Regions from separate parts of the Paenibacillus sp. GYB003 genome, predicted to be linked through region 3. Evidence: riboswitches for the same ligand, from Rfam matches in the RefSeq annotation. Region 3 holds a riboswitch; each other region holds the start of a gene.
The links. A riboswitch is a leader RNA that binds a small molecule or an ion and turns the genes downstream of it on or off. The one in region 3 is predicted to bind cyclic di-GMP.
Positions count from the first base shown of each region.

Region 1: linked by a shared signal. The riboswitch ahead of PV407_RS28145 (hypothetical protein) and the one ahead of PV407_RS27015 (transglutaminase-like domain-containing protein) in region 3 are both predicted to bind cyclic di-GMP.
Region 2: linked by a shared signal. The riboswitch ahead of PV407_RS09840 (hypothetical protein) and the one ahead of PV407_RS27015 (transglutaminase-like domain-containing protein) in region 3 are both predicted to bind cyclic di-GMP.

Region 1 is NZ_JARBDC010000088.1:125,905-131,950, forward strand. It holds gene PV407_RS28140 (S-layer homology domain-containing protein) at 1-314, opposite strand, end outside; partial or broken gene PV407_RS29700 (hypothetical protein) at 834-1,844, opposite strand; gene PV407_RS28145 (hypothetical protein) at 1,744-2,001, opposite strand; cyclic di-GMP riboswitch class I at 2,353-2,446, opposite strand; gene PV407_RS28150 (Ig-like domain-containing protein) at 2,828-6,046, opposite strand, start outside.
Region 2 is NZ_JARBDC010000025.1:31,329-37,374, reverse strand. It holds gene dapA (4-hydroxy-tetrahydrodipicolinate synthase) at 1-174, shown strand, start outside; gene PV407_RS09845 (methyltransferase domain-containing protein) at 261-1,058, shown strand; cyclic di-GMP riboswitch class I at 1,123-1,268, shown strand; gene PV407_RS09840 (hypothetical protein) at 1,379-1,579, shown strand; gene PV407_RS09835 (TM2 domain-containing protein) at 1,715-2,041, shown strand; gene PV407_RS09830 (NINE protein) at 2,068-2,502, shown strand; gene PV407_RS09825 (DUF3298 and DUF4163 domain-containing protein) at 2,643-3,275, shown strand; gene PV407_RS09820 (Gfo/Idh/MocA family protein) at 3,539-4,543, shown strand; gene PV407_RS09815 (SDR family NAD(P)-dependent oxidoreductase) at 4,580-5,353, shown strand; gene PV407_RS09810 (hypothetical protein) at 5,535-6,002, shown strand.
Region 3 is NZ_JARBDC010000085.1:38,934-44,979, reverse strand. It holds gene PV407_RS27020 (collagen binding domain-containing protein) at 1-2,738, opposite strand, end outside; gene PV407_RS27015 (transglutaminase-like domain-containing protein) at 2,994-3,794, opposite strand; cyclic di-GMP riboswitch class I at 3,808-3,893, opposite strand; cyclic di-GMP riboswitch class I at 3,954-4,037, opposite strand; gene PV407_RS27010 (hypothetical protein) at 4,129-4,341, opposite strand; gene PV407_RS27005 (aminotransferase-like domain-containing protein) at 4,591-6,033, shown strand.

The DNA.
Region 1 (6,046 bases), on a different contig from region 3:
CTAGCGGTATCTTTGCCGATCCCGGTAATGCGCTTGCCGTAGCCGGCGTTATCCGCGGCCGTCCACATTTTGGTTCCGGTCGTACCGTTGAAGTCGCTGGCTAAGTAGTCCGTACCGCCGTTATTCAGCGTCAAGCCATACTTGAGCGCCAAATAGCTGTTTACTTTCTGTTTCTCCGTGTCGTCGAGCTTGCGATTGTAAACGACAATTTCGGAGATATCGCCTTGAAAGACGCTGAAATGACCGGCTCCGATGTAATATTTAGAAGCCGAAGGCGGATCGAAGTTGACGCTGTTGGACGTTGCTTGGAGCAACTGATTTCCATCGACCGAAAGTGCCCATTCCTGGTTGGATGCGAACATATCCAGCAAGCGAGGTTTTTTCAGGTCGATGTCGCCGACTCCGGCAGATCGAATAACTTCCGATCCGAAACGCGTTGCGATGTTCCCCTTGCCGTCCTTGTCGCCGTAAGCAGAATTATGTAAATTAATGTTGCCACCAAAATCCCATGGGAATCTGTTGGCTGTATCGCTTATTTTGCTGGTCTGCACCGAGAACACTTCCCGTTGCTGATCAGTAGTCCCAAACGAAGCAGCCTTATAATAAACGTTGCCCGGAGCTTGGATCCCGGCGTTAGAATTGATCGCCGCTGCATCATACTGCATAGTTGCACCGGACCAAGTTCTGGTAGGATCGGCCAAATCTTTCAGGCTACCGACTGCTGTCTTGTTATCGGCGCTCTTCTCTACATTTACCCACGAGACCAGACCGCCTGCCACTCCGCCGGGTACGCTTGTCGCTCCTGTCGGCGAGATCTCGCCTGCCGTCAGCGTAATCATCTTGAAAGCTACGACTTTGCCCAGTGCATCAATCTCGTAAATGCCGACGTACTTGTTCGTCGTCGCGTCCACACCGCCAATGTCCGCACCGGACGTATACGGGTTAATGACACCCGTTCCCGTAGGCGCCGCTTCTCCGATATTCGGAACGGCAATCGCAGCGTTCGATACGCGGGCGACTAATGTGTGGCCTGCTCCCGGAGGGCCGGCAGTTACCTTCGTCGTTCCAGGAGCAGCACCTGCCGTCGCAGTCGCGCTTAAGATCGGCGCGGGCGTATTCATGGCTCCCTGAGCCTGCTCTTGGGTAATCGGGCCGTCCCAAAATTTGATTGAGTACACTTTGCCGCCGGTCGTCTTCTCACCGGTAGTAGCATAGTCGTCATGGAAGAAACCGAAACGTACTTTCCCATTCACGATTTCCGGAACGGAATTGCTGTCCGCAGTTTCAATTTGCTTGGCAAAAACGCCGTTTACTAGCATATAGGCGACAAACTTTTTAGTCGTTCTATCTCTAGTAGCGATAATGTCCACTACTTGGTTGGCCGCTGTCGTCAGATTTCCAATAGACGTGGGATAAAAATTAAGTTTGCCGTTATTAAAATAAAATCCGTGATCCGAGGCTTTGTTTTTGTAGTCGATTATTTTTGCATACCCACCCGGTATTGAATCAAAAGAGAACCTCAACCCGATGCTGTAATGGTCGCTGATATTGGGATCGTCCAGATCGATCGTGAACCCCCCGCCGTTCTGTTCGTTGGAGGTCCACCGCCAGTAGGTGGAATCGGTAACGGATAAATCGGTCCCAAATGCGGACGTCGTATTGCCATAAGTTTTGCCCCCATAGGTGCCGGATACTACCGACAATTGGGAGTTGCCGAGACTATCCGAGAAATTCCCGCTAAAATCATAGCTCGCGACCAGATTCGCCGGACTTGCCGCCTCTGCCTCGAGCGGCGCAACGAGATTGGAGAAGCTTGCCGCCACCATGGCGATCAGAAGCAGCATTATGAACTGCTTTTTCCAGCGTTTGCGCAAATTCCGCAATGCCATTGCCATTCTTACATCCTCCAGTTTCAAAATAACAGACGGTGATCCGATCCGACTCCAGCACTATTCGGATGCGGTCGGGAAATTTCTGTTCTTTTCCTTCCTCCTGATTCATACCGGATCAAGGTGCGACCCTTCCTGCAACGATCTATCCTGTCCATGCACCTCCAAACTGTCTAATTCAATTGTTCACGGGCATCCCCCCTGCAAATGCGATCTATCGTCCTGCAACGTTTGCGACAGCAACCGCCACAATTCGATTAATAAATCCCCAGACGAGTATACCAGTCCAAACTATACAAAAAATATACAACAATTCCTTCGGGTTCCATGACTTGGGTCGCATTTTTAACGCGAGCGGCCTGGTCGCATCCCCCCTTTTAAAGTCTTATAAAAAAACGCAAAAAGCCTCTGTCCGCTTGGCGTGTAATGCATAGATAGAAAGGCGGACGGAGGCTCCGTCGTATTCGGCAACTGGCTGGCATCGCGGTGGAAAAAAGTCCGCATTAGCCCCTGCAGCTTTGCGTCGCCACTTTTCAGTGGGTTTGCCATTGTCGTACGATGTATTCAATTGTCGATAGTTTACTATTTTGACAATTCATTTGAATATACTTCGTTTCCCATTTATAGTCGATAGGCCTTCCGTTTCAAATTTCTGGGATAATAAACAAAGCTGTCGTCCGGCCGGCATCGGATTTCCTTCGGTAAGCGCTAAAGCCGGCAGCGGAAATATATTTGCATGTCGCCCGGAAGGCGACAATCTGGAGGGGCAGACACTTCACCAATTCCAGTCGCTACTTGGAAAAAGGCAATATGACGTTCTGTTTAAAAATGATTTTAACAGGTAGGCCCTGGAATGGACGAAACGACACCCGCATACCGGATCAAGAAGAAAAGCAAACACGTTCCTTCGAGAGGACGTGCTTGCTTTCCGTGTACGATCATGCTTTATTTTTTCTTCTCGTCAAAACCAAGCCCGCGAGCAAAGCGGCCAGCCCCACAGCGCCCAGGTTGTAAAAACTGGCGGCCGTGTTCGGCAATCGGTTCAGCGGCTTCTCCGGATCCGGTGTCTTGGTCGACGTTTCGTCGCCGTGCTGTACGGAAGGCGTTTCCGTCTCCGTATTTGTCGGCGTCGTGCCGGTTCCGGCATCCGTCGAAGGCGTTCCGTTGCCTTCGCCTGTCGACGGCGTTCCGTTTCCTCCGCCCGTCGACGGCGTTCCGTTTCCTCCGCCCGTCGACGGCGTTCCGCTTCCTCCGCCTGTTGAAGGCGTTCCGCTTCCTCCGCCCGTCGAAGGCGTTCCGCTTCCTCCGCCCGTCGATGGCGTTCCGCTTCCTCCGCCCGTCGAAGGCGTTCCGCTTCCTCCGCCTGTCGACGGTTCGTTCGGCGTTACGGGGTCAGGGTCCGTTCCTGGATCGGTTCCAGGGTCCGTGCCCGGATCCGTTCCTGGGTTCGTTCCAGGATCGGTTCCAGGGTCGGTTCCCGGGTCCGTTCCCGGATCCGTCACGTTGATCGTGACTTTCGTCGTGATCGAACCGCCCCGGCCGTCGCTCACCGTTACCGTGAAGCTGTCCGGGCCGACATAGCCCGGGTTCGGCACATACGTCCACGTCCCGTCCGGGTTCACCGTCACGGTACCGTGCTGCGGGTCGCTTCCTTTCGTATACGTCAGCGGATCGCCGTCCGGATCCGTGCCGTACACGCTTCCCGTTACCGACGTATCTTTCGGTGTCGTTACGCTCACATCCCGCGCGGTCGGCGGTTTGTTCGGCTTCTCCGTGACGCCGACCGTCACCGTCGATGTCGCCGTACCGCCCCGGCCGTCGCTCACCGTTACCGTAAAGCTGTCCGGGCCGACATAGCCTGGGGCCGGTACATACGTCCATGTGCCGTCCGGATATACCGTCACCGTTCCGTGCTGCGGATCGCTTCCTTTCGTATACGTCAACTCATCCCCGTTCGGGTCGGTTCCGCGCACGCTGCCGCTTACCGGCATGTGGTTCGGCGTCGTGACATTATAATTCGGTACCGTCGGCGGCTCGTTCGGCTTGTCCGTCACCTGAACCGTCACTGTCGACGTCGTGACTCCGCCCTTCCCGTCGCTGACCGTCACCGTGAATATATCCGGGCCGACGTAGCCCGGATTCGGCACGTACGTCCATGAGCCGTCCGGATTCAGAACGACAGTGCCCTGTTTCGGATTGCTTTCGATCGCATACGTCAGCGGGTTGCCGTCCGGATCCGTTCCATACACGCTGCCGGTTACCGATGCGTCCCGCTGCGTCGTTACGCTGTAATTCGGCGCCGTCGGCGGTTCGTTCGGCGGTTCCGTGACGCCAATCGTCACCGTCGACGTCGTCGTTCCGCCCTTCCCGTCGCTGACCGTTACCGTGAAGCTGTCCGGGCCGGTATAATCGGGATGCGGTACATACGTCCATGTGCCGTCCGGGTTCACCGTCACCGTACCGTGCTGCGGATCGCTTCCTTTCTCAAAAGTCAGCTGATCCCCGTCCGAATCGACGCCATAAACGCTTCCGGTCACCGACGTATTTTTCCACGTCGATTGTTCGAAGTTCGGTGCGATCGGCGTTTGGTTGGACGGGTATATCTTCACTACTTCTTCCGGCTTGTCCGGGGTGACGATATTGCCGCCATTCACCGCGGCTACATTTCGAATGTCTTGGCCGGCTTGACCTGCTTTGACGATCGTTTGAAATTGAACCGTATGCCAGATGGTGTCTGTAATGTCGCCGAGCTGTCCGACGACCTGACCTGCGGCATAATGCCCTTTGTCGTCCCCTTCCGCATCGGTGACGGTTACGCCGTCGACCTGCAAGCTGCCGGGCACGTAATCCAGACCTTCCGGAAGGTTGTCGGAGATGACCAGGTTTTTCACCAGACTGCCTTCTACCGTGTTTCGGGTCTTAATGGTATACAGGAGCGTATCTCCTACTTCAGCATGCTGCGCGTCCAAGTTGCCCGGTGCTTTTTTCTCAATCGTTACCGTTTTGTTGGACTCTAATAACGGATTCTTATTAACGGTGAAACTTGTATCTGTCGTTACCGGATCTAACCCATCGCTTTTTACAGTAGCAGCATTCTTAATGGTATTGCCCGCTTGAGTATCCAAAATTTTGGCTTCAAACGTAACGGTACGTTCGTCAGTGTCGGATACATGGCCGAAATTCGCCATGATTTTTCCGTTGTTGTATTCGGGAACAGCATGATGACTAGCCTTTAAAGTTCCTTCTACAATTTGCAGCCCTTCGGGTACGTCATCCTCTATTATTACATTCTTCGCCACGGTCTCATTTACTGTATTTTTAGTCACAATCGAATAGACAACCGTGTCACCGACTTCATAAAATGTCTTGTCTTTTAATTTGTTTTTTACACTCTTGCTGATTTCCAATTTTGGTGGAATTACTTCTAATGCCACCCCCCAAAAATGAGGGTTGTACGCATCAGAACTATCGGAATTTTGAGGTTCCGCAGTAAAAGTATGATCTATCCGATCTAACCCAGCTGGAAAATAAGGGGAACCAGTAAAGTCAAAGTTATAGATGTCCGTGTTAGCTGGAGTCCTATCCGGATCTCTTGTACTGACATTTTGTCCGTTTTTTGTTATGCTTCCATTCCAAAAGTTATTTTCTTCCCTAGTGCTATCACTTAAATACGAGTCATTAATGATTTGGTTATTTTTATACGAAGTAATTTTATATTGGTCATTGTATATAGCTCGATTCCCGCCGTATACACTAACCACCATACTCCCCTTTAAATTACCGACTTGCTTTGTCAAAATGGGCTGATCCGATAACGTTACTGTGAAACTGGAATTAGGTGTAGGACCGATGCCAGTATAATAATTTAATCGCGTCATCATTGGTGGTAAATTCTCATTTTTTTCGACAAATACGATATCCCAATTGGCTAAAGCATCCCAACCACCAGGAATCGAAAACTGATCTTTCAAAAACAGATTCTTTCCCCAGTAATATCCAGGCCCTTCTGCTCTAACAAAGTCTGTAATCTCGTATACGCCATTAATACTTTTATCAAAAAAGAATCTTCCGCCTTTCGGACCCTGGATAAAAGTTCCTAACGGACTGTCTGTTGAAGTTTTTATATTTGCAGGGGAAATATAAAGAAACGCAGCTTC
Region 2 (6,046 bases), on a different contig from region 3:
GAATTGGCGCCGCTGGTCCGGCTGCTGTTCGCGGAGCCGAACCCCGCGCCTTTGAAATGGGTGTTGGCGCAGGCCGGGCGCATTCGTTCGGACGCGGTGCGGCTGCCCTTGACGCCGATCGGCGAGGAGCTGAAGCTGCGGCTGGAGCCGTTTTTGCAAGGCTATAGGAAATAACTATTAAAATCATATGTATCATATATTGGAACAATGAGCGCCGTGGCTTCATACTGGACGTATCAAGCCGAAGGGATGGTGCGCTCATGAGCGGCAACAAACAGAACGAAAGTGCAAGTCCGACCTGGAACGCCTCGCTGTACGATTCGCGAATCGGTTACGTATCGGAGTACGGGAGGTCCGTTCTCCAATTGCTTGACGCCCGGCCGGGGGAGACGGTGCTCGATATCGGCTGCGGCACCGGAGATTTGTGCCGGGAGCTGGCGAACGTCGGGGCGCTGCCGTACGGCATCGATTTTTCGCCGGACATGGTCTGCCGGGCGCGGGAAAAGTACCCGGATTTGGTTTTCGAGGCGGCGGATGCACGCACGTACCGCCCGGATCGCCGGTACGACGCCGTCTTTTCCAACGCCGCGCTGCATTGGATCAAGCCGCCGGAGGCCGTCCTCCGGACCGCGCGCAGCGCGTTGAAGCCGGGCGGACGGTTCGTCGCGGAATTCGGCGGCAAGCATAACGTCGGCGTCATCGTAAGCGCGGCGACCGAAGCGCTGGCCGGGTTCGGGATCGACGCCGAGGCGCGCCATCCGTGGTATTTTCCGTCCGTAGCCGAATATGCGACTTTGCTCGAGGAGGCGGGGTTCCGGGTCGAGTTCGCGCTCCATTTCGCCAGACCGACGCCGCTGGACGACGGGGAGCGCGGCTTGGACCACTGGCTCGACATGTTCGGCGGCAGCTTTTTCGCCGGGATGACGGAAGCGGAGAAGCGCGAAGCGTATGCGGAGACGAAGCGGCTGGCGAAGCCGGAGCTGTTCCGCGACGGACGGTGGTTCGCCGACTATTGGCGGCTGCGCATCGTCGCCTTGTGTGAAAGCGAATCGGTTTAGGAAATAAGACCTATTATCTTGTCGAATTCGATATGGTACTCTGGTATCAGTCATATCGCATGCATTCGGATAAAGGCAAACCTGCTCGAAAGACAGGGACGCAAAGCCGCGGGTCTAAAACGAAAGCAACGCCGAGCGCCATGGACGGATCTGCCGTTCCCCACGCGCCGCCGGGCCGAACCGTTTCGTCATGACAGCCGGGCCGCCCAATAGTCGATCCATACCGTCATTTAAACGGACGGCGCCTTAGGGCGGCGTCCGTTTTGTCGTGGCAACCTGCCGCGGTGCTGCACGCATTTTAGACGACGGGGGTGAACGAATTGGACGAAATTACGGAATTGAAAACCGATTTGCGACGCTTGACCGTCGAGTTGATCGGCAGGTGCGGCTATTGCTCCATGATCTCCTCGAACATCGAATTCAAAACTCCGATCTACTGCACCAAGTTTACCGGAACAGTCCACCCGACTTGCGTGGACGTGCATACGTGCCTCGCCTGCCAGGAATACAAGAGAGGCTGAGCCGCGCCGCGGCGTCTAGGACTAATTTCGCATTCTTGCAATTCCGAAAAATAATCGTTGTCTGAAAGGAATTGATTCATTATACTAGTTACGTATTTGTGACAAATCATGACAAAAGGAGACTGTATTTGTAAAATGAGTTACAACATTGCGGTCAAAAGCCAGCTCGACGCTCGCGAACTGCTGATTCTCGAGCAAGAAGTGAAAAATCAAGGCAAAAATATGGTGGTCGCCTATATTCTTTGGTACTTTCTCGGGCTGTTCGGGGGCCATCGCTTTTATTTGAGGAAAAAAGGGTCGGCCATCGCCCAATTGATTTTATCGATCACGATGATCGGGATGATCGTAACGTGCATATGGTGGCTGATCGACGCGTTTCTTTTACATACGTGGGTCAAAGATCACAACCGGGAAGTGGAAGGACGCGTCATGGATCAAATCATGATGCAAAAAAATGCGTAACCGCATGAACCGTTAGGAGCGTCGGCATGCATACGAAACAAGATTTGACGCTGAACGAATTGATGGTGTTCCAATCGGAAATGCGGTCCGCCGAGAAGTCGACCGCCATCGCTTACTTGATGCTGCTCGGGGGGCATCTGGGCTTGCACCGGTTTTATTTGAAAAGGCCGGGAACGGGCGCCCTGCAGCTCGTCCTCTTTTTGCTGTCGGTCGTGTTCTATATTATGCTAAGCGTCGGCTCCGCGATGGAGTCCGTCGCCCTCATCGTCGTGTCGGCGATTTTGTTCGCGCTGCCGGCTCTCGCCTTGTTCGTATGGGTGATCGTCGATTTGTTTCTGCTCCCCCGTATGCTGCGGGAGTACAACGGCAAAATCGAGCAAGAGATCGTGCAGGAAATATTGCGCCACCGGCATATGGAGCAGCTGATGGGCCGCAGTCGACCGGAAAACGGCATATTGTAAAAGGCTACAGGCGTCCGCAGGGACGCCTGCTTTGTTATCGGGCCGCGTCCGGGCGAAAATTCCGAATGCGAGGCACCTTTTCCTTCCCGCTGAATATCGCTAGTAATAGGCGAATATGCCGGAAGGAGGTGAAGCTTGCGATGGAGTTTCGCAATTTGACCGCAGGCATCTCGAAAAAAGTGATGATCAAGCCGCGATTGCAAATCCGCTACCCCCAGCTGACCGGACTGCCGAACCGGAAAGCGCAGATGGTCATGAACGACCGGATTTTGCGTCTCGTATACGGGCTCATTCAGGGGCAAGGGTACGTGCAGGACCCGAAAATCGAAATCGCCGGGACGTACGACATCAAGCTGAACGGCGACGGACTGATCAGCATCGTGTTTCAAAACTACGCCTACTCGCCGGGAGCCGCTCACGGATTGACGGTGCAGAAGTCGCTGACGATGGATTTGTGGGACGGCCGCGAGTACAGGTTTCACGATTTGTTTCGGGAAAACAGCGGGTACAAGGAAAAAATCGACGCCATTTTGCGCAGGCAGATCGAAGAACACGACGTGCCCATTTTGGAGTCGACTCCGTTCAAAGGCGTAGGGCCGAATCAAGACTACTACTTGACCCCGAACGAGCTGGTCGTCTACTTCCAGCTGTACGAATATACGCCTTACGCTTACGGATTTCCGACATTCCCGATTCCGTTCTCCGAAATATCCGACATCGCCGCGCCAGGCGGGCCGATCGCCCGGCTCGAGCAGGTCGCCCCGCTCATGTAAGGGAAAAGCTTTCTTTGCGCCGTCCGGCGGGAGAAAGCTTCTTTTTTTGCGCGGAAAGGGGCACTTCCGTGGGGAAGGCTTCCAGGCCCGCCTGCGACGGCTTGCGCGGCTTTGGGCGAATCGGTGCGGCGCACCCCGCATTTTAAGGTTGAAACGAGGGAGTGGAGGCGATATAATCGTATTATGCATTATATATAATATATAACAATGAAGACGGTTTGGCCGTACGAAGGCTAAACCCGGGAGAAGGAGCGAACGCTGCGATGACGGATCAAGTAAAAGTCGCCATTATCGGGCTCGGCAGCTGGGGAAGCTGCCATTTGGAAGCGTTTCATTCGATGCCCCAGGCGGAAGTGGTCGCGGTATGCGACCGCGACGAGGAGAAGGCGAAGCGGCTTGCGGAGAAGTACGGGGTGAGGCACGCGTACGGCCGCGGCGAAGAGCTGCTGGAGCGTAGCGATATCGACCTGGTCAGCATCGCGACGTTCGAGCACGAGCATTTCGGGCCGGCCGCCATGGCGCTCCGCTCGGGCAAGCATGTGCTGGTCGAGAAGCCGGTGTCGACGAAGCTGGAGGAGGCGGCCGGGATGGCGAAGCTGGCGGAGGAGAACGGCACGTTTATTTTCGCCGGGCATCTGCTCCGGTTCGAGCCGCGGTACGCGGACATCTATCAGGCGATCCGGTCGGGCCGGATCGGCGCGCCCCAGAGCATGTACCTGAAACGCGGCCGGACGAAAGGGATGTTCCGCACGTACAAGCGGACGCATACCGTGTTCGAGCTGACGGTGCACGATCTCGATATCGCGATCTGGTACGCGGGAAGCCGGGTCAAATCGGTCAAGGCGTACGGCAAGGCGGTTCACGACGACGTCGTGCCGGATATTTTATGGTCGTGCCTCGAATTCGAAAACGGAACGATCGCCTTCCTGCACAGCAACTGGATGACGCCGGACGAAGCGGGCATCGTCATGAACGACGCGGCGGAAATTATCGGCACGAGCGGAACGGCGCAGTTCGCGAACGGCGGCTCCAACTTGCAGCTGTGGGACGAGCGGGGGCGGACGTCGCCGGACTATTTCATTCATCATGCGTTAAACGGCAGCACGTTCGGCGCGCTGCGCGAGCAGCTTACGTATATTTGCTCGTGCGTCGCCCGGGGGACGAAGCCCGAATATACGTCGTTCGACGACGCGGTGCACGGCATCGCCGTCGCCGAAGCGATTATCCGCTCGTGCGAGAGCGGGCGGGAGGAACGACCGCGGGCGTGAGCGGAGAAGCTTCGGGAAGGAGCCGGATTTGAGGCTATGAGACTGTACGGGAAAATAGGCCTGATCACCGGAGCGGGCTCCGGCATCGGAAGAAGCGCCGCGCTTCTGTTTGCGAGCGAGGGGGCGTCCGTCGTCGTGAACGACGTGGACGACGGCGGCGGCTTGGAGACGGTTCGCCAAATCGAGGCGAACGGCGGAGAAGCGGTGTACGTTCGCGCCGCCGTCACGAAGCCGGACGAGGCGAGCCGCATGGCGGAGCGGGCGATCGCCCGGTTCGGGCGGATCGACGTCCTGTTCAACAACGCGGGCGTAAGCGGGGTCGGCATGCTGCACGAAATCGAGCCCGACGCATGGGACCGGACGATGAGCATCAATATAAAAGGCGTTTACTTGCCGAGCAAATATATCGTGCCGCACATGATGGAGCGCAAAGCCGGCGCGATCATCAACATGTCGTCGTGCGTCGCCGAGATCGGCCTGGCGCGCAGAGCGTCGTACGCGGCGACGAAAGGGGCGGTGCTGGCGCTGACGAAGTCGATGCAGGTCGACTACGCGCCGTACGGCATTCGCGTGAACGCGCTGCTGCCGGGAACGATCATGACGCCGTTTGTGGAAAGCTATTTGCGCGATTCGTACGACGACCCGGCGGCCGCGATCGAGTCGATCAAGAAGCGGCAGCTGTGCGAACGGCTCGGCCGTCCCGAGGACGTCGCCCGGGCGGCGCTGTTTCTCGCCTCGGACGAATCGAGGTTTATGATGGGCTCGCCTTTGTACGTGGACGGCGGCACCGTTTTCGGCAAAAACGCCTGATTCGCGCGAATGTCCCGTTCCGCGCGGCGGCGCTGCCCATGGCGAATTTCCGGGATCGGACAGCCGGAATGCGGTAAGCATCGCGGCGGAGCTCGGCCGATTGGAACGGGCGCGGAGACGCGGCAGGGCGGCGGCGAATGTGGTACAATGGAGGAAACGGAAAAGACGGGGTGTGATTCGATTGAACGCGACGGTACCGAAGCTTCGCCCGGCCGCGGCGCTGCTGTTCGCCGCCGAGTTGGCCGCCATCGCCGTTTTGCTGATGCGATACGACGGGGCGATGAGCGTCGGCTTTTTACTCGCGCTTCCTTTGCTCGGCTTGCTGCAAAGCCTGCGGCCGAGACGAACGGACGGGGGCGTGCGGGACAAGCTGTTTGTTGCGATGCAAGCGCTGCTGCTGCTGCTGCCGCCGCTTCTGTTTTACGCCTTTCAGCCGAACGTTTCGCGCGAACAAGCCGTCGCCCTGGTGCGCTCCATTCATACGGAAGCCGCGAGCATCGTCAACGAAAACGAGAAAAGCTTTGTCGCGATGGATGGCCTGACGAACCCGTTTATATCGAAAGGGTACAAAATCGTCGTCTCCGAAAACGGCGCTTTGACCGAATACGCCGTCAACCCGGTTACGGGCAAAGTGTCCGAGCTGAGATGAACGTTGGAAATAATGCAGACCGCCCGACCCGAAGCCGGCCGGGG
Region 3 (6,046 bases):
GTTACTTCCAGATTGCCCGTCACGCCGCCGCCCGAACCCGAGCCGGAAGACGTGCGCACGATAATCTTGTCGAACGTTTCCCGAACTTCCGTCGTCAGCCGGTCCCCTTCAAGCGCGACCGTATTTCGCACTTCCTCTTTGTCCGCGGCGTTGATGAACGACTGGTATTCCAAAATATAAGCCGAGGAAATGTCGTTCGTAAAGCGCAGCTCGAACGTTTCCCGATCGCCCGAAAGCGTCGAAATGTTCAGCGTATAGTCGCGGTCCCTCGTCAGCAGCTCGGCCTTTTCCGCATGACCGCTTGCGTCGATCCGGGTAGCGTACAAGCGGAACGAGCTTTCGATCAATACTTGGTTGGGGCTCGGATGGTCGATGATGGCGGCGTTCGAAATATGCGATTGGCCCTCGTTGATCCGAACCGTCCAATCGATTTTATTATTGTTTTGCGCGCCTTTTTTCGTCACGTACGTACCGCCGTGCGGCACCGTTACGCTGGCTCCCCATGTCGCCGCCGTTTGGCCTCCGCTCATCAATTTGGCGGTATTCTTGATTTCGGACTCGATCAGAGAGCCTTTCAGCGTCGTCTTGAACGTGATCCAGTACGGCTTCGCAAACGGATCGTCCTTGAAAAGGACGGTCAGCTCATGGCCGTCGGCCGTAGGCTGCACGGTCGCTTCGTATCGGTCGGCCGGCAGTTCCGCGCCTTTCTCGACGCCGTTCTTCGATCCCGTCAACGTCATCTCGTACACCCGCACCGAATTCGGCACAACCGTTTGGCCTTGCTTCAACGCGTCCGTCACTTTCGCCTGCGCGATCGGATCGAGATTGTAGTTCAGCTTGACGTTCCACGTGATTTCTTTGTTGACCGGATCGTACGTGCCGTCTTTGCCGCCGTTGTTTTTCGTATAGTCGTCGGCGGCGAAGCTCGCATCCCTGTCGACCGGTCCTTGCGGCTTGCCGTTTTCGGTCCACGTCACGGAAGCTTTGTTCAAAAAGTCTTTGTTTTTATCCGTCTTCCAGCCGACATTGAACTTCGTTTTATACTCCACCGTATACGTTTTGTTTATGGTACCGGTGAATTCGATGACGAAGCCGCTGCGGGGATCCGCGGAAACGACCTTGTAGCCGTCCTTGACCTGCTTCCCGTCCGCCTTGACGATGACCGACTCCGGAATGAACTCGAGTCCGGCGTTCGGGAACGTGTCCGTGACAACGACGTTGTCCATGCTGTACTTGCCGTTATCGTCCGGATTTTTGTCGCCGTTGATTGTAATGAGCCACGTCGTCGTTTTGTTTTTATAATCCGCGGCTCCGTTTTCCTTCCGCAGGACGCGGCTTCTTTGGGTCGAGGTCGTCACTTCCTTGAATTCTCCGTCCGAAACGACCTTGTTCGTCACTTTTTTCCCTTCGGCAGCCGTGCGATCGATCGGCTTCGTTTTGTATTCGATCGTATACGCCGAATCGACATCTTTGTTGAACTGCAGCGTAAACCCGTTCCCCGTCGCGGTTGCCGAGTATTCGGACGCAGGAACCTGCTCCGTCGTCGCTCCTTTGTACACCTTGAGCGAATCGGGAATCCACTCGTGTACGGCGCTGAATTGGTCCGTTATAACGGCCTTTTCCTTCGGCACTTTACGCTCGCTGAAGTTGTATTTGACCGTCCACGTTACGATCCCGGTTGTCGAGTCGGCCTTGTACGATTTGGCCAAAAATTCGCCGCGCTGCACGGTTACCTCTGCGGTCGTTTTCGCATCCGTCATGCCTTCGCCCGACAGCACGGCCGTGTTGACGAATTTCGTTTGCTCGCCCGCAATGCGCGTCGCAAAGCGCACTCCGTAAGCTTTGCCGATCGTCTCGTCGCGGAACGCCAGCTTAAACCCGCTTCCGCTCGTTTCGACCGTATAAGCGCCTTTCTCGACCGGATTGCCGGGCACGGTCGTACCGTCTCCGTTCACCTGCAATTGATAAACCTCAATCGAGTCCGCAATCAATTCCAATCCGGCCGGCAGCGTGTCGGTGACGACCGCCCGCTTGATCTTGTCCAGCGATTTGTTGATCTGGATGTTCCAGTCGATCCGGTTTTTGTCGCTCGGATTTTGCTGCCCTTGCTTGTCGATCGGCTTTCCGCCCGGAGGCTTCAGGTGAACGATGACGGTTTGGACGCCGCCGTTTACCGGCACGGCGATAACGACCTCCGTGCTGCCTTTGACGATTTCTTCCTTAAATTCCGTGCGAATTTCCAGCTTGCCGCTTACGTTCGAATGAGTCTCCACATACTCGTTGAATGTAATGACGACTTTGCCGTCCCGGCTTACCGTAAACCGTCCGACCGTATCCTGGCCGGAAACGAGCGGTTCGTCGATGTCCGTAAAAATGTCAAACTGCGGCGGCAGCTCGAACGCGAACGTGCTTCCTTCTTTGTAGCCGTGACCGTTCGGAAGCGTCCATTCGTAAGCCAGATTGACGGCCGCTCCTATGTCCAGCGTGCTGTCCGGATTGTATACGGCGTCGATCACGGTGCCGTTCTGGTCGGTCAGCACGACCCGGGTCAAAATGCTCCCGGAATTCGCCGCAGGCTTTGCAGGCGCTGCAGGCGCATAAACGGCATTCGTGACTTGCCCGTAAACGGATTGTTGCACGCTTTCCGACGCGCCGGCGTTCCCCCAGACGGAAGCGCCGAACACCGTCTGAACCAGCAGCAGCAGCGCAAAAACGATTCCACTTGTTTTCTTCTTCATAGTTTCTCCATCGGTCTCCCCATCACCCTAATCTATCGTGCGCATAACGGGCATCGCCTCGTACGATTGGCGTGCCGACAAGGAGCTTTCGATCATTCACCTCCGCTTCTCACTTCTGGCGCACGACCCGGCTTCCGTTTTTCCGTCACCGATCAAGCTGGGCTTCTTGCAGTATACCCCCAGAAACTATACATTTTCTGAACAAACTGGAATAAGCCTTGGACGCGATGTCCAAGGCTGACGTTGATCTTATGGTTAATAATATTTGACCGCCGCATACCGGCCGGCGTCTTTGACCATCTCGAAAGCCGTGCCGCTTCCTTTCCAGCCGGCATCGACCGTCGTATCGACGGTGACCCATGCACCGTTCAAATACACTTCGTTCCACGCATGATACGCTTCGACGTATTCCGACGTTCCCATGACCAGCTTCGCCGGAATATCAACGCTCCTCAGCATGGCGGCGAACAGCGAAGCGTAGCCGTAGCATATATCTTTTCCTTCCGCAATCGTTCGGTCGATATCGGGGATATAATCCGCGAGATCGGAGGAAGCGAGCGCGTCGTCGTACCGGATCGTTCCGATCACGTATTCGTATACGGCCTGCACTTTTTCCGAATCGGTGGCGGACGTTTTTGTCAATTCCTTCGCAATTTGAACGGCGCGGCTCGTTTCGCTCCATTCGACGTTTTGCACGGAATTCAAGTAAACGTCTTCGGCTTGCGCGAGCTCGAGCTTTACCGTTGCTTCCCGCACCACTTTGTACTTGGTGCCGCCGACTTGTTCGAGGACGGAAATCGTATAATCGCCGTTGCCCATCTGCAGCGGAAACGATTGCTCTCTTTTGTCCGGCGGCAGCCGGTACGTATATTTAGTTTGCTCCTTCGCGATCATCAGCTTCGTTTTGACATCGGCATTTACGTCGTACCGGATCGTGACGATGCCGTCGTTCACGCGCTCCAAGCCGAGCCAATCGTCCGATTGCACCGCTTGTACGATCGGCGCGCACCATAGAAGCGCGAACATTGCGACAACGGCAAGCAAAACGTTGCGCATGTATAAAACTCCCTTCGGCGGCCAGGCTGCCATTGACGGTCGTCAGAAGGCCCTGTAGCTTTGCGTCCTTGCCTTTCGACAAGTTTGCCATTATCGTATTAGAGTTTCACCGATTCGGAGCGGGGGATTGTCCGAAAAAAAAGAAAAAAAGCGTAATCGTTCGGTAGCTGGCTGCCATTGACGAATCAAGAAGGCCCTGTAGCTTTGCGCCCTTGCCTTTCGACAAGTTTGCCGTTATCGTGACATGCTTTTGCATGAACTATCATACCAAATATATCAATTCCTATCAAGCACAAAATGTCGGCCTATTTGTCATATCGCGCGCCCCCCGCTGCTACCGTATTTGAAAAAACGCGACGACGATCGCCAGGCCGGCGATTCCCGAAACGACGTAAACGAGCGTAAGCCGGGTCCAATTCCCTTTCGTCCTGCGTTCGTAGCCGGGATTCCCCTCTTTGTTTTCCTTCGACATCCCTATCGCGACCGTCGCGACGCCGGCGAACATCGAGAAGAAAATAATGATCCAAACATATAACGATTGCGCCATAACGCACTGCCTCCTTGTTCGCATCGGAAACGAAACGCGCTTCCATCCTTCCCTATCATCTTAAATCGAGTTCGCCGAAAAGGGACCGTCCAATCGGTCGGGAATTGTCCCATCCACTTTTCAACAAATCGAAACAAGATGTTCACGAAGCTGCAACAATCGCCGTTCGCCTCGCGGCCGAATTGCCGGTACGATGAAGATGCCGCCTTGGCGGCACGATAATAGATCGCTTACCAAGGGGTGTCGTTCATGTGGAGGCCGGATCGCGACAGCAAAACGCCGTTGTATCGGCAAATCGCGGACTATATGGAGCAGCGCATATCGTTCGGCGAGCTGCCGCCGGGCAGCATCCTCCCGTCCGAACGGAAGCTGGCGGAGCAGCTCGGCGTCAACCGCAGCACCGTCGTGCAGGCTTACGACGATTTGCGCGCTTCGGGAATGATCGAAAGCGCGACCGGAAGCGGGACCCGCGTCAGCCAACATAAATGGGGAATGGCCCAGAAGCATCCCCCCAACTGGAGCCGCTACGTCGAGGGCGGCACCTTTTTGCCGAACTTGCCGCTGATGCGCCGCATTCGCGAATCGATCCGGAGAGGCGATCCGGCCGTCAACTTCGCCAGCGGGGAGCTTGCCCCGGAATTGTCGCCGAACGAAGCGATACGCGGCTTGATGGCCGGGCGTCCGTTCCGGGAACAGATGGGATACGGCGATCCCCAAGGATACGGCAAGCTGAGGATCGCTTTGGCATCGTTTTTGCGGGAGCATCGGGGCATTCGCGCCACGGACGATTCCATCCTCGTTACGTCGGGCTCGCAGCAGTCGTTGTATTTGATTACGCAATGCTTGCTCAGTCCCGGGGACGCCATCGCCATCGAAAATCCGTCCTACTGCTACTCGCTTCCGATGTTTCAATCCGCGGGACTCCGGTTGTTCGGACTGCCGGTCGACAAGCGCGGCGTCGACCCGGAGCATATCCAGTCGCTGTACCAGAAGCACCGCATCCGCATGGTGTTTCTGAACCCGATCTTTCAAAACCCGACGGGGACCGTTGTCGACGAGGAGCGAAAGAAGGAGCTCGTCGCCTGCTGCGAGCGGCTCGGCATTCCGATCGTCGAGGACGACCCGTTCGGCTTGACGTCGTTGAACGAAGACCGTCAGCCGCTGCCGATGAAAGCGGCGGATCCGAACGGAACCGTGCTGTACGTCGGGTCGCTGTCCAAAATCGCCGCATCCGGCCTGCGCATCGGCTGGATCGTCGCCCCCCAATCCGTCATCAACCGATTGGCGGACGCCCGCGAGCAAATGGATTTCGGCTTGAGCGTCTTCCCCCAATGGATTGCCGCGCATTTTTTGGAGTCGCGCGATTTGCGGCCGCACTTGATGCGGCTAAGGGCCGCCCTCCGCAGCCGGAGAGACGTTATGGCGGAGGCGCTGCGGCGGGAGCTCTCGGGCGAGATCGCTTTCGACCTGCCGGAGGGCGGCTTGAATCTTTGGTGCAAAGTCCGCCGGCCGGTTCACGATTTTGCGCTGCTGGAAAACGGAATCAAGAAAGGGGTTCTGTTCGTCCCGGGGAGCGTGTACGGCTCCGAGTCGGGCTTCGTCCGGCTGACGTACGCCAGGCCGCGGACGGAGGATATCGAGCCGGGGATTGCGAAATTCGCGGAGGCGCTTAGGCTGACGCTTGGAACATAGCGCCAGGCTTTGT